DNA from 2 places in the Streptomyces sp. NPDC001903 genome. Region 1 is predicted to be linked to the other one. Evidence: predicted binding sites of a transcription regulator. Region 1 holds the regulator's gene; the other holds the start of a gene.
What was found. Region 1 encodes HspR, which represses chaperone genes until heat shock. Its sites were predicted from a motif close to TTGAGNNNNNNNNNCTCAA; they were not measured.

Region 1 (8,386 bases):
GTCGAAGAGGAAGTCGGCGAGCGCCTTGGCCAGCTCCGTCTTGCCCACACCCGTCGGGCCCAGGAACAGGAACGAGCCCGTCGGCCGGTCCGGGTCCGCGATGCCGGCCCTGGTGCGCCGTACCGCGTCCGAGACGGCCCGCACCGCCTCGCCCTGGCCGATCAGACGCCGGCCCAGCTCCGCCTCCATGCGCAGCAGCTTCTGCGTCTCGCCCTCGAGGAGGCGGCCCGCCGGGATGCCGGTCCAGGCGCCCACCACGTCCGCGATGTCGTCCGGGCCGACCTCGTCCTTGACCATGGTGCCCTTGGAGCCTCCGGTCTTGGAGGCCTCTTCCTCCTCCTCGGTGGCCTCCGCCAGCTCGCGCTCCAGCGTCGGGATCTCCCCGTAGAGCAGCTTGGACGCGGTGTCGAAATCGCCGTCGCGCTGCGCGCGCTCGGCCTGCCCGCGCAGGTCGTCCAGGCGCTCCTTCAGCTCACCGACCCGGTTGAGGGACTGCTTCTCCTTCTCCCAGCGGGCGGTCAGGCCCCGCAGGTCCTCCTCCTTGTCGGCGAGGTCCTTGCGGATCTTGTCGAGGCGCTCCAGCGAGGCCGGATCGGACTCGTTCTTCAGCGCCAGCTCCTCCATGCGCAGCCGGTCCACCGAGCGCTGGAGCTCGTCGATCTCCAGCGGGGAGGAGTCGATCTCCATCCGCAGCCGGGAGGCGGCCTCGTCGACGAGGTCGATGGCCTTGTCGGGGAGGAAGCGGGAGGTGATGTAGCGGTCGGAGAGGGTGGCCGCGGCCACCAGCGCGCTGTCGTTGATGACGACCTTGTGGTGGGCCTCGTAGCGGCCCTTGAGCCCGCGCAGGATCGCGATGGTGTCCTCGACGGACGGCTCGGCCACCAGCACCTGCTGGAAGCGGCGCTCCAGCGCCGGGTCCTTCTCGATCCGCTCGCGGTACTCGTCCAGGGTCGTCGCGCCGACCATCCGCAGCTCGCCGCGGGCCAGCATCGGCTTGAGCATGTTGCCCGCGTCCATCGCGGAATCCCCGCCGGCGCCGGCGCCGACGACCGTGTGCAGCTCGTCGATGAAGGTGATGATCTGGCCGTCGCTGGACTTGATCTCCGCCAGGACCGTCTTCAGGCGCTCCTCGAACTCGCCGCGGTACTTGGCGCCGGCGACCATCGCGCCGAGGTCCAGGGAGACCAGCCGCTTGTTCTTCAGGGACTCGGGGACGTCGCCCTTGACGATGCGCTGCGCCAGGCCCTCCACGACGGCCGTCTTGCCGACACCCGGCTCGCCGATGAGCACCGGGTTGTTCTTCGTCCGGCGCGACAGGACCTGCACGACGCGCCGGATCTCCTGGTCCCGGCCGATGACCGGGTCGAGCTTGCCCTCACGCGCTGCCGCCGTGAAGTCCGTGCCGAACTTCTCGAGGGCCTTGTACTGGCCCTCGGGGTCGGGGGTGGTCACCCGCCGTCCTCCTCTTGCGTTCTCGAAGGCCTCCAGCAGCTTCTTCGCCGTCGCGCCCTGGGTGGAAAGGACCTCACCGGCCGCGCCGCCCTTGGCGGCGATCGCGATGAGGAGGTGTTCGGTGGAGAGGTACTCGTCGCCGAGCTTCCCGGCCTGCTGGTCGGCCTCGGCGAGTACGGCGAGCAGCTCGCGGGTGGGCTGCGGGGGCGCGACCGTGGAGCCCGTGACGCTGGGCAGGGCGGCCAGCAGCCGCTCGGCGCCGTTTCGGACCGCCGCCTGGTCGGCATCGGTGGCCGCGAGGAGGTCGGTGATGTTCTCGTTGTCCTCGCCGGCCAGCAGGGCCAGCAGCAGGTGCGCCGGGGTCAGGTCCGCGTGGCCGTCCTTCACGGCACGGCTGGTGGCGGCGTTCAGGGCGTCCCGGCTCTTGTTGGTCAGCTCGGCATCCACGTGCGACTTCTCCTCTCAGACAGGTCAGACAGGTCAGACACAGGCTCGAGTCTCGCTCTTTGAGTATGGCAGCGTGCGCAAAGTTGAGTCTATTCCACTCAAGGGCAGATCCGTGCCCTCACGTACCCTCGGGCCATGGCTCTTGACGTACTCAACCCGACGCCCGAGTACCTCGCCTTCTGGCGGGAGCGGCACGTCTGCACGCTGACCACCCCGCGCCCCGACGGGACCCCGCACGTGGTGCCGGTGGGCGTCACGTACGACCCGGAGGCCGGCCTGGCCCGGGTGATCAGCAACAAGAACAGCAAGAAGATCCGCAACGTACTGGCGGCGCAGGGCGCGCAGGCGGGCCCCGCGCGGGTCGCGGTGTGCCAGATGGCGGGGCGCCGCTGGGCGACCCTGGAGGGGCGCGCGGTGGTCCGTACGGACGAGGCCTCGGTCGCCGAGGCGGTGGCGCGCTACGCGGAGCGCTACGGGCGGACGCCGTCGCCCAATCCCGACCGGGTCGTCCTGGAGATCACCCTCGACCGGGCCATGGGCCGGGCCTGAGGCGCGGGAGGCGGCCGGGCCGGCGGAACGGTTCGGTTTTCACCTTGTCCGGTTCAAGGGCTGGACGCGGACATCACAACGGCGCCATCGTGGTCAGGTCCACGATGGCGCCGTTGTGTGGGGGAAGCACCTGGAGCGATCTGCGACGACGGGGGAATCGCTTCAGGCACTGCGGGGGGTGGCGGTGGTGATATCGGGTTCGAAGAGCTGGTGGTCGCGCTGATCAAGGTTGACGAAGACCATTCCGTAACGCACCTCGCAGCGGACGGGCTGCGGCGCGCCGCGGGGGCGGCGCAGACACCGGTACGCCCGGACGTCCTCGTCCTCCTCGCGCGTGATGACGATGGGCTGTCCGAACAGGGTGACCATCAGCGAGTCGCCGGGGTGGGGGATGGCGGTGGCGAGGTCGATGAACTGCCAGCCGGAGCGGTAGGCAGAGGCCATTTCGCGACGGAAACCGCGGTCGTCGGGGGTCATGCCGCGCTCTCCACGCCAACGGCGCCGGCTTCGGCGTCTGCGGGGTTCGAGCGCCATCCGCTGTCCAACGGTGCCGCACGCCATCCGCTGTCCTCCAGCGGCGCCGCCTGGAGGTCTGCGGCACCCCCTTCAGCTCCCCCCAGGGTGACCCCGGCAAGTCCCAGACCGGCCACAGCCGAGAAGATGACGGTGGCAAGCGCCGAGCGAAGCATTCTCTTGTTCATGGTCGGCTTCGTCCTCACTTGATGAAATCCTCTCCCCCGCCTGTCAGACGATGGCTCATTCAGGCACGTCGCTGCCACAGGGACGATGCATCATGTTCTTGCATGTTCAGGACCCTGGGGGGTGGAGATTTGACCACAAACAGAACAAAAGCGACACATCCCCACTCGGTCACCGAGCTGTGCAGCGAGGGGGCACGGCTCTACACGAGCGCACTGCGCACGGGACGTATCGCACGTGGGGATGTCAAAACGGCACCCTGCCTGCTCGAACTGGCGTTGTTGCAGCCAGATCCTGATGACGTTAATTCCCTCCGTCCGGTTCCACCGGCGGTGGCACTCGCACAGCGGCTGCATCCGATCGAACGCGAGATCCGCGACAGGCGCCGCGACTCACTCGAACTGTCCGAGGCTTTCGAGCCGTTTCTCGCCATCAGCGCGCAGAGTCCGGCGAGCACCCACGCCATCACCGTGCTCGAGGGCTTCGACCCCATCAACGCCGCCCTCAACCTCGCCACGGCCGAGTGCCACACCGAGATGCTCACCATCCAGCCCGGCGGCGCCCGCCCCAGTCTGGAGCTCACCGAGGCCTTGGAGCGCGACCAGCCGCTCACCGACCGCGGTGTCCGGATCCGGACCCTCTACCAGCACACCGTCCGGCACAGCCGCGGCACGCTCGCGTACGTCGACCTCCTCAAGGCCGGCAAGGTCGAGGTGCGCACGCTGGAGGAGCTCTTCGAGCGCCTCATCATCTTCGACCGGACCGTCGCCTTCATCCCGGCCAGCGACGACCGCCAGGTCGCCCTGGAGCTGCGCCACCCGGGGCTGGTGGACTACCTCATCAAGGTGTTCGAGCAGCTCTGGCACCGCGCGGTACCGCTCCAGGAGGAGGTCACGTACCAGCACACCCGCGGGGGCATCTCGGGCGTGCAGCGCACCATCGCGCAGCTCCTCATCGAGGGGCACGTGGACGAGGCCATCGCCCGCCGGCTGGGCATGAACGTACGGACCTGCCGCGCGCACATCGCGAAGCTCGCCAGCACCCTCGGCAGCGGCAGCCGGGCCCAGCTCGGCTTCCTCATCGCCCGCTCCGGGATCCTGGAGGACGAGGGCGACTGAACGGACAGGGCCCCGCCCGGAAACCCGGACGGGGCCTGTACGTGCCTTCGAGGGCGGTTCGGTCGCCGCGAGGGCGGATCGGTCGCCGCGAGGGCGGGTCAGTCGCCCTGGCGCTTCGGCGCGGGGCGCCAGACGACCAGGGCGTTGCCCGCCACCGGCGGCTGGTACTTGACCAGATCCCGCCGGTACGAGGCGTGCACCTGCGCCTCGCGCTGCTGGAGCACGGCCGCCGCGCCGTCCACCGCCGCCGCGAGCTCGGCCACGCGCTGCTGGAGCGCCGCGACCTGGTTCTCCAGCTCGATGATCCGCTTGATCCCCGCCAGGTTGATGCCCTCGTCCTGGGACAGCGCCTGCACCGTGCGGAGCAGCTCGATGTCGCGGGCCGAGTAGCGCCGGCCGCGGCCGGCCGTCCGGTCCGGGGAGACCAGGCCGAGGCGGTCGTACTGGCGCAGGGTCTGCGGATGCAGGCCCGAGAGCTGGGCGGCCACCGAGATCACGTATACCGGTGTGTCATCCGTGAGCTGGTAGTGGCTCCTGCGGCGGCCGTCCATGTCATGCTCCCTTCGCGGACTCGAACAGCACGGCGCGCGGGTCCTCCGACTCCGTCGCGTCGCGGTACATCTCCAGCGCCTCGCGGGCCTTGTCCGACAGCGTGGCCGGAACTGCGACCTCCACCGTCACCAGCAGGTCCCCGCGGGTGCCGTCCTTGCGGACCGCTCCCTTGCCGCGGGCGCGCATCGTGCGGCCGCTGGGGGTGCCCGGCGGCAGCTTCAGCGTCACCGAAGGGCCGTTCAGGGTCGGGACCTTGATGTCGGCGCCCAGGGCCGCCTCGGCGATCGTCACCGGGACGGTGACCGTCAGGTTGTCGTCCTTGCGGCCGAACACCGGGTGGCTGTCGACGTGGACGACGACGTACAAGTCACCGGCGGGACCGCCGCGTTCGCCCGGAGCGCCCTTGCCGCGCAGCCGGATCCGCTGGCTGTCGGAAACGCCCGCCGGGATGCGGACCTGCATGGTGCGGGAGGACTTGGCCCGCCCGCTGCCCTTGCAGACGTCGCAGGGGGTCTCGGCGATCAGGCCGCGGCCCTTGCAGTCCGCGCAGGGGTCGGTCAGCGAGAACCCGCCGCCGCTGCCCCGCGAGACCTGGCCGGTGCCGACGCAGGTCGGGCACACGCGCGGCGTGCCGTTCTTGTCGCCGGTGCCCGAACAGGCCTTGCAGGGTGCCTGCGAGGACATCCGGAGGGGGACCGTGGCCCCGTCCACCGCCTCCGTGAAGGAGAGGGTGACCTCCGATTCGATGTCCTGGCCGCGCCGCGGCTGGACGCGGGTACCGGGACCCGCGCCGCCGCGGTTGAACAGTCCGCCGAAGACATCGCCCAGGCCGCCGCCGCCGAAGCCGCCGCCCGCGCCGCCGCCCGGCTGGGTGCCGCCGAACAGGTCGCCCAGGTCGAAGTTGAACGAGCCGCCGCCCCCGCCGGGACCGGGGCGGAAGCCGCCGTTCCCGAACAGGGCGCGGGCCTCGTCGTACTCCTTGCGCTTCTTGGCGTCGCCGAGGATGTCGTTGGCCTCGGAGATCTCCTTGAAGCGCTCCTCGGCCGAGGCGTCGCCCTTGTTGGCGTCCGGGTGGAACTCGCGGGCGAGCTTCCGGTACGCCTTCTTGATCTCGGCCTCGGTGGCGTCCTTCGGGACACCGAGGACCTTGTAGTAGTCCTTCTCGACGAAGTCCTTCGTGCTCATCCCCGGTGTCCCTCCTCTCGTACCGCTACTGGTTCAACGTCAGCCCTTGTCGGGGGCATCCGTGTCCTTGTCCGAAGGCGCGTCGGCCTCGGCCGACTCGGACTTGGGGGCCGCGCCCGGCTGGGGCTCGGCCACCGCGACCCGCGCGGGGCGGATCGTACGCTCGCCGATCCGGTACCCCGGCTGCAGGATCGCCACGCAGGTCGTCTCGGTGACGTCCGGCGCGTACGAGTGCATCAGGGCCTCGTGGATCGTCGGGTCGAAGGGCTCGCCCTCCTTGCCGAACTGCTGCAGCCCCATCTTGGCCGCGGCGGTCTCCAGCGATTCGGCCACCGACTTGAAGCCGCCGACCAGCTCGCCATGGTCCCGCGCCCGGCCGATGTCGTCCAGGGTCGGGAGCAGCTCCGTCAGGAGGGAAGCGACCGCGATCTCCTTGACGGCGATCCGGTCCCGCTCCACCCGGCGGCGGTAGTTCTGGTACTCCGCCTGGAGCCGCTGGAGGTCCGCGGTGCGCTCCGAGAGCGCGGTGCGGGCCTGGTCCAGCTGCGCCAGCAGAGCCGTGTCCTGGGCGGACTGGGCGGACTGGGCTGCGGAGTCCCCGGCCGGGGCCGCGGCCTCCTCCTTGGAGGAAGCTGCGGCGTTCGGCTCGGCGGCGTCGTCAGGCGTGCCGTCGGCGGGGACTTCGGGCTTCTCCTCGAAGCCCGGGGTCTCCTCCGACATCAGGCAGCGCCGCCCTTCGGCTTGTCCTCGTCCACGATCTCGGCGTCGACGACGTCGTCGTCGGCCTTGGCCTGGCCCGCGTCACCGGCACCGCCGGCGGCCTGGGCGGCCTGCGCGTCGGCGTAGATGGCCTGGCCGAGCTTCTGGCTGACCGCGGCGAGCTTCTCGGTCGCGGTGCGGATCTCGGCGGTGTCCTCGCCCTTGAGCTTTTCCTTCAGCTCGGCGACGGCGGACTCGACCTCGGTCTTGACCTCGGCCGGGACCTTGTCCTCGTTGTCCTTGACGAACTTCTCCGTCTGGTAGACGAGCTGCTCGCCCTGGTTGCGGGACTCGGCGGCCTCCTTGCGGCGCAGGTCCTCGTCCGCGTACTGCTCCGCCTCCTGGCGCATGCGGTCGACCTCGTCCTTGCCGAGCGAGGAGCCGCCGGTGACGGTCATCTTCTGCTCCTTGCCCGTGCCAAGGTCCTTGGCCGTGACGTGCATGATGCCGTTCGCGTCGATGTCGAAGGAGACCTCGATCTGCGGGACGCCACGCGGGGCCGGCGGCAGGCCGGTCAGCTCGAACATGCCGAGCTTCTTGTTGTACGCCGCGATCTCGCGCTCGCCCTGGTAGACCTGGATCTGCACGGACGGCTGGTTGTCCTCGGCCGTCGTGAAGATCTCGGACCGCTTGGTCGGGATCGTGGTGTTGCGCTCGATGAGCTTGGTCATGATGCCGCCCTTGGTCTCGATGCCGAGGGACAGCGGGGTCACGTCGAGGAGCAGGACGTCCTTGACCTCACCCTTGAGGACACCGGCCTGGAGGGTGGCGCCGATGGCGACGACCTCGTCCGGGTTGACGCCCTTGTTCGCGTCCTGACCGCCGGTCAGCTCCTTGACGAGCTCGGCGACGGCCGGCATGCGGGTGGAGCCGCCGACCAGGACCACGTGGTCGATCTCGGACAGCTGGATGCCGGCGTCCTTGATGACGTTGTGGAACGGGGTCTTGCAGCGGTCCAGCAGGTCTGCGGTCAGCTGCTGGAACTGGGCGCGCGTGAGCTTCTCGTCCAGGTGCAGCGGGCCCTCGGCGGAAGCCGTGATGTAGGGCAGGTTGATCGTGGTCTCCGTGGAGGAGGACAGCTCGATCTTCGCCTTCTCGGCGGCCTCGCGCAGGCGCTGGAGCGCCATCTTGTCCTTGGAGAGGTCCACGCCGTGACCGTTGGCGAACTGCTTCACCAGGTAGTCGACGACGCGCTGGTCCCAGTCGTCACCACCGAGGTGGTTGTCACCGTTGGTGGCCTTGACCTCGACGACGCCGTCGCCGATCTCGAGGAGCGACACGTCGAAGGTGCCGCCGCCGAGGTCGAAGACGAGAATGGTCTGGTCGTCCTTGTCGAGGCCGTAGGCCAGGGCGGCGGCGGTCGGCTCGTTGACAATACGCAGGACGTTCAGGCCCGCGATCTCGCCGGCCTCCTTCGTCGCCTGGCGCTCGGAGTCGTTGAAGTAGGCCGGGACGGTGATGACCGCGTCCGTGACCTTCTCACCCAGGTACGCCTCGGCGTCGCGCTTCAGCTTCTGCAGGATGAAGGCGCTCATCTGCTGCGGGTTGAAGTCCTTGCCATCCAGGTTGATCTTCCAGTCAGTGCCCATGTGGCGCTTGACGGAGCGGATGGTGCGGTCCACGTT
Region 2 (8,386 bases), on a different contig from region 1:
GAGCTGGCGGTCGGTGAGCGCGGCGCGCTCCTGGACGGGGCCCTTCGCCTGGGCTCCGGGGCGGCCCTTGGCCACGTACTCGACGACGGCGTCGCGCTCGTCGCCGAGGAGGTGCGCGAGAGTGAGGGTGTGCTGGGTCTGCTCGGCGAGCGTGACCAGCTGCTGGGAGTCGTTCAGCTCCCGCGTCGCGGAGACCACGGCTGGGGCGCCGGCCGCGAGGACGGTGAGGCCGGCGACGGCGACGCCGATGACGAGCCTGCTGCGCACGCGGACGGGGCGTCCTGCGGGGGCTGGTCCGTCGGTGGCGGTGCCGTTCTTCCGAGACCGCTTCTTCTGCACCGGTGCTCGCAATCCTGTACGTGTGCTCGTGCTCGTCTACTCGTGTGGCCGAGGTAACGGCCGGTCAACAAGTAAACGCCCCCTGCCCCCTCGTACCGCCTCAGACCTTTGCAGTGTGTTGGGGAGAGAGCCTGACATCGCCCACCCGGCCACTCGAACGAGTGAACATCACGGATGAGTTGGCGACCAACTCGGCGGTGCGCCTTCAGGGGGCCGTCATGGACGGGTGGTTGAAAGATCGGTGAGGGCTTTGGCAATATGCGCGCCCACAGCCTCCGCCGGCGCGCCGAACCCCCTCCCGGCCGGGCGGACGCCCCGCGTCCGGTGGACACCCCATTGGTACGGACTTTTCATCCGGCTCCCGCTGCCCGGTGCAGGCGGGGCGGGCAGAATGTCCGTATGCGCATCGACCTCGCCTCGGCCCCCGGCGACCCGGAACGCCCCAACGAGGACTGGCTATCGGCGGCGATGCCCGCCGCGGGAGGTGGAGTCCTGGTCGCCCTGGACGGGGTCACCCCGCCGGGCGGCGAGGTGGGCTGTTCGCACGGCGTGCCCTGGTTCGCGGCCCGCCTCGGGGGCCGATTGACCGAACTGTCCGGATCGCGACCGGACATGCCGCTCGACCGGATCCTGGCGGAGTCCATCCGCGGCGCCGCGGACGCGCACCGCGAAACCTGTGACCTTTCTCACGTGCGGACCCCGCAGGCGACGGTGGTGGTCGTGCGGTGGGACGAGGCGTACGTGGAGCACCTCGTGCTCTCGGATTCCGTACTGCTCCTCGAAGCGCCCGGCGGTGAGGTGACGGCGGTGCTCGACGACCGGCTGGACCGGATCCCGCGCGAGCTGCTGCGCACGCGGGCCTCGGCGGACGCGCTGCGCAACGCGGAGGGCGGTTTCTTCACGGCGGCCGCGGACCCGGAGGTCGCGGCGCGCGCGGTGACGGGGCGCACCCCGCGCGGGCGGGTCCGGGCGCTGGCCGCGCTCACGGACGGGGCGAGCCGGTGGACGGACACCTTCGGGGAGGGCGACTGGGCGCAGTGCCTGGCGGTGCTCCGCAAGGAGGGCGCGCAGTCCCTGATCGCCCGGGTCCGCGCACTGGAGTCGGACCCGGCCCGCCCCCTGCGGCGCGGCAAGCGCCACGACGACGCCTCGGCGGCGTACGCGGAGCTGTAGCCGCGGCCGCGGGCTGGGCCGTGGCCATGGCCACGGCCGTTCGGGCCGCTATTCCGCGCCCTGGTTCAACTGGTGGAGAAGCCGGGCAAGTTCCGCGACCTCTCCCCGGTCCCAGTCGGCGAGCTTGCGCATGTACTGCTCGCGCCGGGCCCCGCGTACGCGCAGGAACCGCTCCCGGCCCTCGTCCGTGAGGCCGACCAGGAAGGCGCGGCCGTCGGCCGGGTCCGGCTCGCGCGCCACCAGCCCGAGCACCTCCAGGGCCCGCAGCTGCCGGCTCATAGTGGCCTTCCCGACCCCGAAGTACGCGGCGAGCTCGGTGGCCCGCTGCCGCCCCGCGGCCTCCAGCCGCACGAGGAGCCCGTACGCGGCCGGCTCCAGTTCGGGATGGAGCGCGCGGGCCATCTCCCCGGAGGAGGCCCTGGCGCGCCGGAGGAAGACGGACAGCTCCCGCTCCAGCGCGAGGAACTCCTGGTCTTCGCTTCCGTGCACGTCCGCTCCCATCGGTGGTGTCCTGAGGCACCAGTATTTCGCAGCACCCCCGCCCCCGCCCCGGGACCCCGCCACACCGCTCCGGCGCACCACCCGGAGCCACCGGCGACGAAGCCGGCCCCCGGGACCGCATGTGGTCCCGGGGGCCGGCTTCGTCGCGTGGCGGGGCCGGTCAGGCGGCCGCGGTCACCGGGACGGCGTCGGCCGCGAGGGCCAGTTCCAGGACCTGGCGCACGTCCGTCACCGGGTGGACCTCGAGGCCCTCCAGCACCTCGGACGGCACGTCGTCCAGGTCGGCTTCGTTCCGCTTCGGGATGATCACCGTGGTCAGGCCGGCCCGGTGCGCGGCCAGCAGCTTCTGCTTGACCCCGCCGATCGGCAGCACGCGCCCGGTCAGCGAGACCTCGCCCGTCATGGCCACGTCGGTCCGCACCTGCCGCCCGGAGAGCAGCGAGGCGAGCGCCGTGGTCATCGTGATGCCCGCGCTCGGGCCGTCCTTCGGCACCGCGCCCGCCGGGAAGTGGATGTGCACGCCCCGGTCCTTCAGGTCGGCGACCGGAAGCTCCAGCTCCGCGCCGTGCGAGCGCAGGAAGCTGAGCGCGATCTGCGCCGACTCCTTCATGACGTCGCCGAGCTGCCCGGTGAGGGTGAGTCCGGCGGCCCCCGTCTCGGGGTCGGCCAGCGAGGCCTCGACGAAGAGGACGTCGCCGCCCGCGCCGGTCACGGCGAGCCCGGTGGCCACGCCGGGGACGGCGGTGCGCCGCTCGGCGGGGTCCTGCGCGGACTCCGGGACGTGGTGCGGGCGCCCGATGAGCCCGCGCAGGTCCTCGGCGCCGATGCGCAGCGGCAGTTCCCGCTCCCCCAGCTCGTGCTGGGAGGCCACCTTGCGCAGCAGGCGCGCGATGGACCGCTCCAGGGTGCGCACGCCCGCCTCGCGGGTGTACTCACCGGCCAGCTTGCGCAGGGCGTCCTCTTCCAGCACCACCTCGTCGGCGCCGAGCCCGGCGCGCTCCAGCTGGCGGGGCAGCAGGTGGTCGCGGGCGATGACGACCTTCTCGTCCTCGGTGTAGCCGTCGAGGCGGACGAGCTCCATGCGGTCGGCGAGCGCCTCGGGGATGGCCTCCAGGACGTTGGCGGTGGCCAGGAAGACCACGTCGCTGAGGTCCAGTTCCACCTCCAGGTAGTGGTCCCGGAAGGTGTGGTTCTGGGCGGGGTCGAGGACCTCCAGCAGCGCGGCCGCCGGGTCTCCGCGGAAGTCCGACCCGACCTTGTCGATCTCGTCGAGCAGGACGACGGGGTTCATCGACCCGGCTTCCTTGATGGCCCGTACGATCCGGCCGGGCAGGGCGCCGACGTACGTGCGCCGGTGGCCGCGGATCTCGGCCTCGTCGCGGACGCCGCCGAGGGCGACGCGGACGAACTTGCGCCCCATGGCGTGGGCCACGGACTCCCCCAGGGAGGTCTTGCCGACGCCGGGAGGCCCGACCAGTGCCAGTACGGCGCCGCCGCGGCGGCCGCCGATGACGCCCATGCCGCGCTCGCTGCGCCGCTTGCGCACGGCGAGGTACTCGGTGATGCGGTCCTTCACGTCGCTCAGCCCGGCGTGCTCGGCGTCCAGGACCGCCCGGGCGCCGCGGATGTCGTACTCGTCCTCGGTCCGCTCGTTCCAGGGCAGTTCCAGAATGGTGTCGAGCCAGGTGCGGATCCAGGAGCCCTCGGGGGACTGGTCGCTGGAGCGCTCCAGCTTGTCGACCTCCTTGAGCGCGGCCTCCCGTACCTTCTCGGGCAGGTCGGCGCCCTCGACGCGGGCCCGGTAGTCGTCGGACTCCTCGCCGTCCTTCTCGCCGTTCAGCTCGCGCAGTTCCTTGCGCACGGCCTCCAGCTGGCGGCGCAGCAGGAACTCGCGCTGCTGCTTCTCGACGCCGTCCTGGACGTCCTTGGCGATGGACTCGGCGACGTCCTGCTCGGCGAGGTGGTCGCGGAGCCAGGTGATGGCCAGCTTCAGGCGGGCGACGGGGTCGGCGGTCTCGAGCAGCTCGACCTTCTGGGCGACGGTCAGGAAGGGCGAGTACCCGGAGTTGTCGGCGAGCGCGGACACCCCTTCGATCTGCTGGACGCGGTCCACGACCTGCCAGGCCCCGCGCTTCTTGAGCCAGCTGGTGGCGAGTGCCTTGTACTCCTTGACGAGCTCGGTGACCGACCCGGGCAGCGGGTCGGGCAGCCTCTCGTCGACGCTCTCGCCCTCGACCCAGAGCGCGGCCCCGGGCCCGGTGGTCCCGGCCCCGATCCTGACGCGGCCGACACCGCGGATGAGCGCCCCGGGATCCCCGTCGGAGAGCCGCCCCACCTGCTCGACGGTCCCGAGCACACCGGTGCCGGCGTACTTCCCGTCGACCCGCGGCACGAGCAGCACCCGGGGCTTCCCGCTCCGGACCGCCGCCTGGGCGGCCTCGACGGCCCCCCGCACCTCGGCGTCGGACAGGTCCAGCGGAACGACCATCCCAGGCAGCACGACCTCGTCGTCGAGCGGCAGCACGGGCAGAGTGAGCGTTACGGACGTCGAAGCCATGATCTTCCCTCCGGCAGTGAAGTTGAGCTATGCCGACTCAATGCATGTGCGCCGCCCAATGTTCCCCAACCGCCGTTCGCCCCCGGCGAACACCCCCTGCGACCCCACCGCCACACCCCGCACGCGCGGCGCCTCGGCCTCCGCCGGGCCGACGGCTCAGGGGGCCGGCTGGATCCGGATGTCCCCCGAGGAGGTCTGGATCTTGAGGTGGGAGGGGGCCGTGGGAGTGGAGGGGAGGGTGTCCCGGGTGCCCGAGCCGGTGGTCGTCGTGATCTCGTACGGGGCCGGCGGGACCCCGAGGAACACGTCGCCCGAGCCGGACCGGGCGGTGACCGACGCGGGCGGGCTCGCGAACGTCAGGCGGGCGTCGCCCGAGGAGGCGCGGAGGTCGGCCGTCGGCGCGGTCAGGGCGGTGGCGGTGATCGACCCCGAGGACGTACGGACCTTCAGGGGGCCGGTGACGCCGTCGGCCCTGACGTCGCCCGAGGAGGACGAGAGGTCCGCCCCCGCCACACCGGTCACCGAGATGCGGCCGCTGCTGCTCGCCAGCGTGACCGCGGCCGAGGCCGGGACCTCCAGGCGGTAGTCGACGAAGCAGTGGTCCGAGCAGCCGTCCGTCAGGGTGAGGACGCCTCCCGACACCCGCTGGCCCGGCTTCGGTGCCGTGTCGCCGCGGTAGTGGAGGGTGCGGTGGACCGTGACCCCCGGGCCCGTGCCGGGGGTGACCTCGATGGAGCCGCTCCGGGCGTCCTTCACCTCGACCGCCGTGACGGCATCCCCGATCGTCGCGTCGGCCGCCGCGGTCTTCTGCTCGGCGTCCTCGAAGGAGCAGCCGTAGAGCAGCAGTCCGGCGGCCATGAGGACGACCACCGTCCGGCTGAAGCGCAATGACGTGATGTGGGAAGGCATGTGTACACCCTGGTACGCCGCCGGCCGCCTTCCGATGGGGCACGTACCCGGCCCGGGGTGGGGTTAGCCCCCGGTCCGGTCCCTCAGCTCCGGTCCCTCAGTCCGGTCCCTCAGCCCTTCGCCGCCGGGAGGTCCGGGCGGCCGGCCCAGTCCGTCCAGGAGCCGTCGTAGACCGCCAGGTCGCGGTGGCCGGCGAGGGCCGCGCCCAGGGCCAGGACGCAGGCCGTCACTCCCGAACCGCAGCTGAAGTACAGCCGCTCCCGGTCGCCGGCCAACGCCCCGAAGGCCTCGCGCAGTTCCCCGGCGGGCCGCATCAGTCCGCCGCGCTGGAGGTCCCCGAACGGCAGGTTCACCGCACCCGGCATGTGGCCCCCGCGCAGCCCCGGCCGCGGTTCCGGGGCCGCGCCGGTGAAGCGCTCGCGCGTACGGGCGTCCAGTACGAGCGCTCCCGGATCGGCGAGGGCCGCCCCGACGGCGGCGTAGTCCACCAGCAGCCCCGGTCGCGGCCGGGCCGTGAAGGAGCCGCGCGGGCCCTCGTACGCCGGTCCGCTCGCCTCGACGGGCAGCCCGGCCGCGGTCCAGGCGGGCAGGCCGCCGTCCAGGACGGCCGCCCGGTCGAAGCCCATGGCGCGCAGCATCCACCAGGCCCGCGCGCTGGAGTAGACGCCGGCGCCGTCGTAGACGACGACCGTGCTGGTGTCGTCGACTCCGAGCCCGCGCAGCGCCTCCTCGAAGGCGGCGGCCGCGGGCATGGTGTGCGGGGCGGGGGCGTCGTGGTCGGACAGGGCGCCGTCGAGGTCGAAGGGCCGGGCCCCCGGGATCCGCCGGCCGGCGCCGCGGTGGGCGCCGACGGAGGCGTCGAACACGACGAGCCCCGGCTCGCCGAGCCGGCCGGCCAGCCAGTGGGCCCCGACCAGCGGCCCGGGCGGCGGGGCGGGGGCGTCCGCGGTGGCGTCCGCGGTGGCGGCGGCAGGGCGGGACGTGGTCATGGGCACCTCCGAGTGGGTCGTCACGGGCCGCGCAGGCGAAGGGGCCCGTCGCACATCCTCCTACGGGGCTCCGGCCGGGCCGTCTCAATTCGGATCGGCTGTTTTTCGTCTCTGCTCCGCGCCCCGGGTGCCGCACCATGGCGGTCCCGGGGAGCCGGGGCCAAGGCTTGGGGGAGCCGTGACGGAGACGACGAGCGAGCAGCACGAACCGGCGGGGGAACCCGGGAGCGTCCTCGGGCCCGAGCAGGACGCGCCGAATGCGCCGGACGCGCCGGACGCGCCGGACGAACGGGATGAGCCGACCGGGCAGGACGCGCTCGGCACCGCCGCCGAGCCGGAGGCCGAGGCTGCCGCCGTAACCGAAGCCGAACCCGAAGCCGAGTCGGCCGCGGAACCCGAATCCGAGCCCGAACCCGGATCCGAACCCGGATCCGAGACCGACTCCGAAGACCGGCGGCTCGGAGGCCGGATCCGCAGCCGGATCCGGACGTTCGCCCTCGCCGCCGCCGGGGTGGCCCTCAGCGCCGTCGTCGCCGCGGTCGTCTCGGCGTACCTCGACATCTGGTCCGTACGGGAACCACCGCCCGGCGCCCCGCGGATCACCGCCACCACCGAGGTCTGGTGGGACCTGATGAGCGACCGCCACCTCGTACGGGCCGCGCCCGGCTCCGCGTACGAGAAGGAGCCGCTCCTCATGGGCGATGCCCAGGACACCCTGGCGCGCATGGTCACCGAGGGCGGGGTCGACGCGGGCATGATGCGGATCCGGCTGATCCTCACGAACTTCACCCGCACGCCCGCCACCATCACCTCCGTCCGGGCCCGCATCGAACGCACCCGCCCCGCGCCCGCGGGCCCGCTCTTCCACTGCGGCGGCCCCCAGGGAAGCTCCGAGGTCAGCCGGGTGGTCCTCGACCTGTCCACCCCCCAGCGGCCCGCCTGGGAACAGGACGCCGAAGGACGCCCGACGGGGCAGTACCCGAGCGCCAAGGTCCAGGTGGCGGCCCAGGGAGACCCGGCCTACTTCGACGTCGCGGTCCGGACGGACGCCGCGGCGGGCCCTGCCGCCGTCGCCTACGAGTTCGTACTCGACGTCTCCTACACGCAGGGGGACCGGCAGCAGCACCTGCTCGTGGACAAGGCCGGGCGCCCGTTCGCCCTGGCCCAGGGGGTCGAGAACCGGTCCCAGGGATTCCACTGCAACGACACCGGATGGAAGACCGCATGACGACCGGCACGACGGGCCGCACGACGAGCGGCACGACGGGCGCCCGGCCGGGAGGCCGGCGCCGGACCGTCGTCACGGCGGCCGCCGCCGTCCTGGTCTTCGTCCTCTGCTCCGCCCTCACCGTCGCACTGCTGCGCACCCTGTTCCCCGCCCCGGACGGCCCCGGCCGCCACCGCATGTACGCGGCCGGCGCCCCGCTCCTGGACGGCGGCGGCAGCCCCTGGACCGCCACCCTCCCGCAGCCCGGCCGGCAGCCGCCCGCCGAGCTGATGCGCGGCGTGCTGGGCTGCGCCCCGCTGTTCCGGTGGGCCGCCGGAGCCCGCGCCGTGCCCCGCGGGCAGGTCACCCTCGCGTACTCCGTCGGGGCGTCCCCTTCGCGGGCGGCCCTGGTCCGCGGGGTCCGCGTGGTCAGGGGGCCGGCCATATCCGTACCGCGCGGCGACGACGTCGGCTGCGCGGGACGGACCGAGGACGAGAGGCGGGCAGCCGTGGAAGTGGCCCGCGGCAAGCCCGTGCAGCCGGTCCGCCTCTCCCTGGACCGCCCCGGCGACCGCCAGGAGGCCCCGCTCCCGGTCCGGGCGGGCGGTACGGCCACGGGACTGGTCACCGTCACGACGGCCACCTGCACCTGCGCCTGGTGGCTGGAACTGGACGTGGAGGAGGACGGCCGGCAGGTCACCGTACGGGTGG

Region 2: the regulator HspR is predicted to act here: its motif matches at 4,593-4,611, upstream of lon (endopeptidase La).

What each region holds. Positions count from the first base shown of each region.
Region 1 is NZ_JBIASZ010000004.1:391,901-400,286, reverse strand. Features, by position in the region: gene clpB (ATP-dependent chaperone ClpB) at 1-1,899, opposite strand, end outside; gene ACFYZS_RS11495 (pyridoxamine 5'-phosphate oxidase family protein) at 2,035-2,448, shown strand; gene ACFYZS_RS11490 (hypothetical protein) at 2,611-2,925, opposite strand; gene ACFYZS_RS11485 (helix-turn-helix transcriptional regulator) at 3,252-4,265, shown strand; gene ACFYZS_RS11480 (heat shock protein transcriptional repressor HspR) at 4,364-4,816, opposite strand; gene dnaJ (molecular chaperone DnaJ) at 4,818-6,002, opposite strand; gene grpE (nucleotide exchange factor GrpE) at 6,042-6,722, opposite strand; gene dnaK (molecular chaperone DnaK) at 6,722-8,386, opposite strand, start outside.
Region 2 is NZ_JBIASZ010000001.1:388,894-397,279, reverse strand. Features, by position in the region: gene ACFYZS_RS01825 (nitrate- and nitrite sensing domain-containing protein) at 1-267, opposite strand, end outside; gene ACFYZS_RS01820 (protein phosphatase 2C domain-containing protein) at 739-1,512, shown strand; gene ACFYZS_RS01815 (MarR family transcriptional regulator) at 1,561-2,013, opposite strand; gene lon (endopeptidase La) at 2,174-4,570, opposite strand; gene ACFYZS_RS01805 (DUF4097 family beta strand repeat-containing protein) at 4,727-5,479, opposite strand; gene ACFYZS_RS01800 (sulfurtransferase) at 5,590-6,468, opposite strand; gene ACFYZS_RS01795 (hypothetical protein) at 6,647-7,696, shown strand; gene ACFYZS_RS01790 (hypothetical protein) at 7,693-8,386, shown strand, end outside.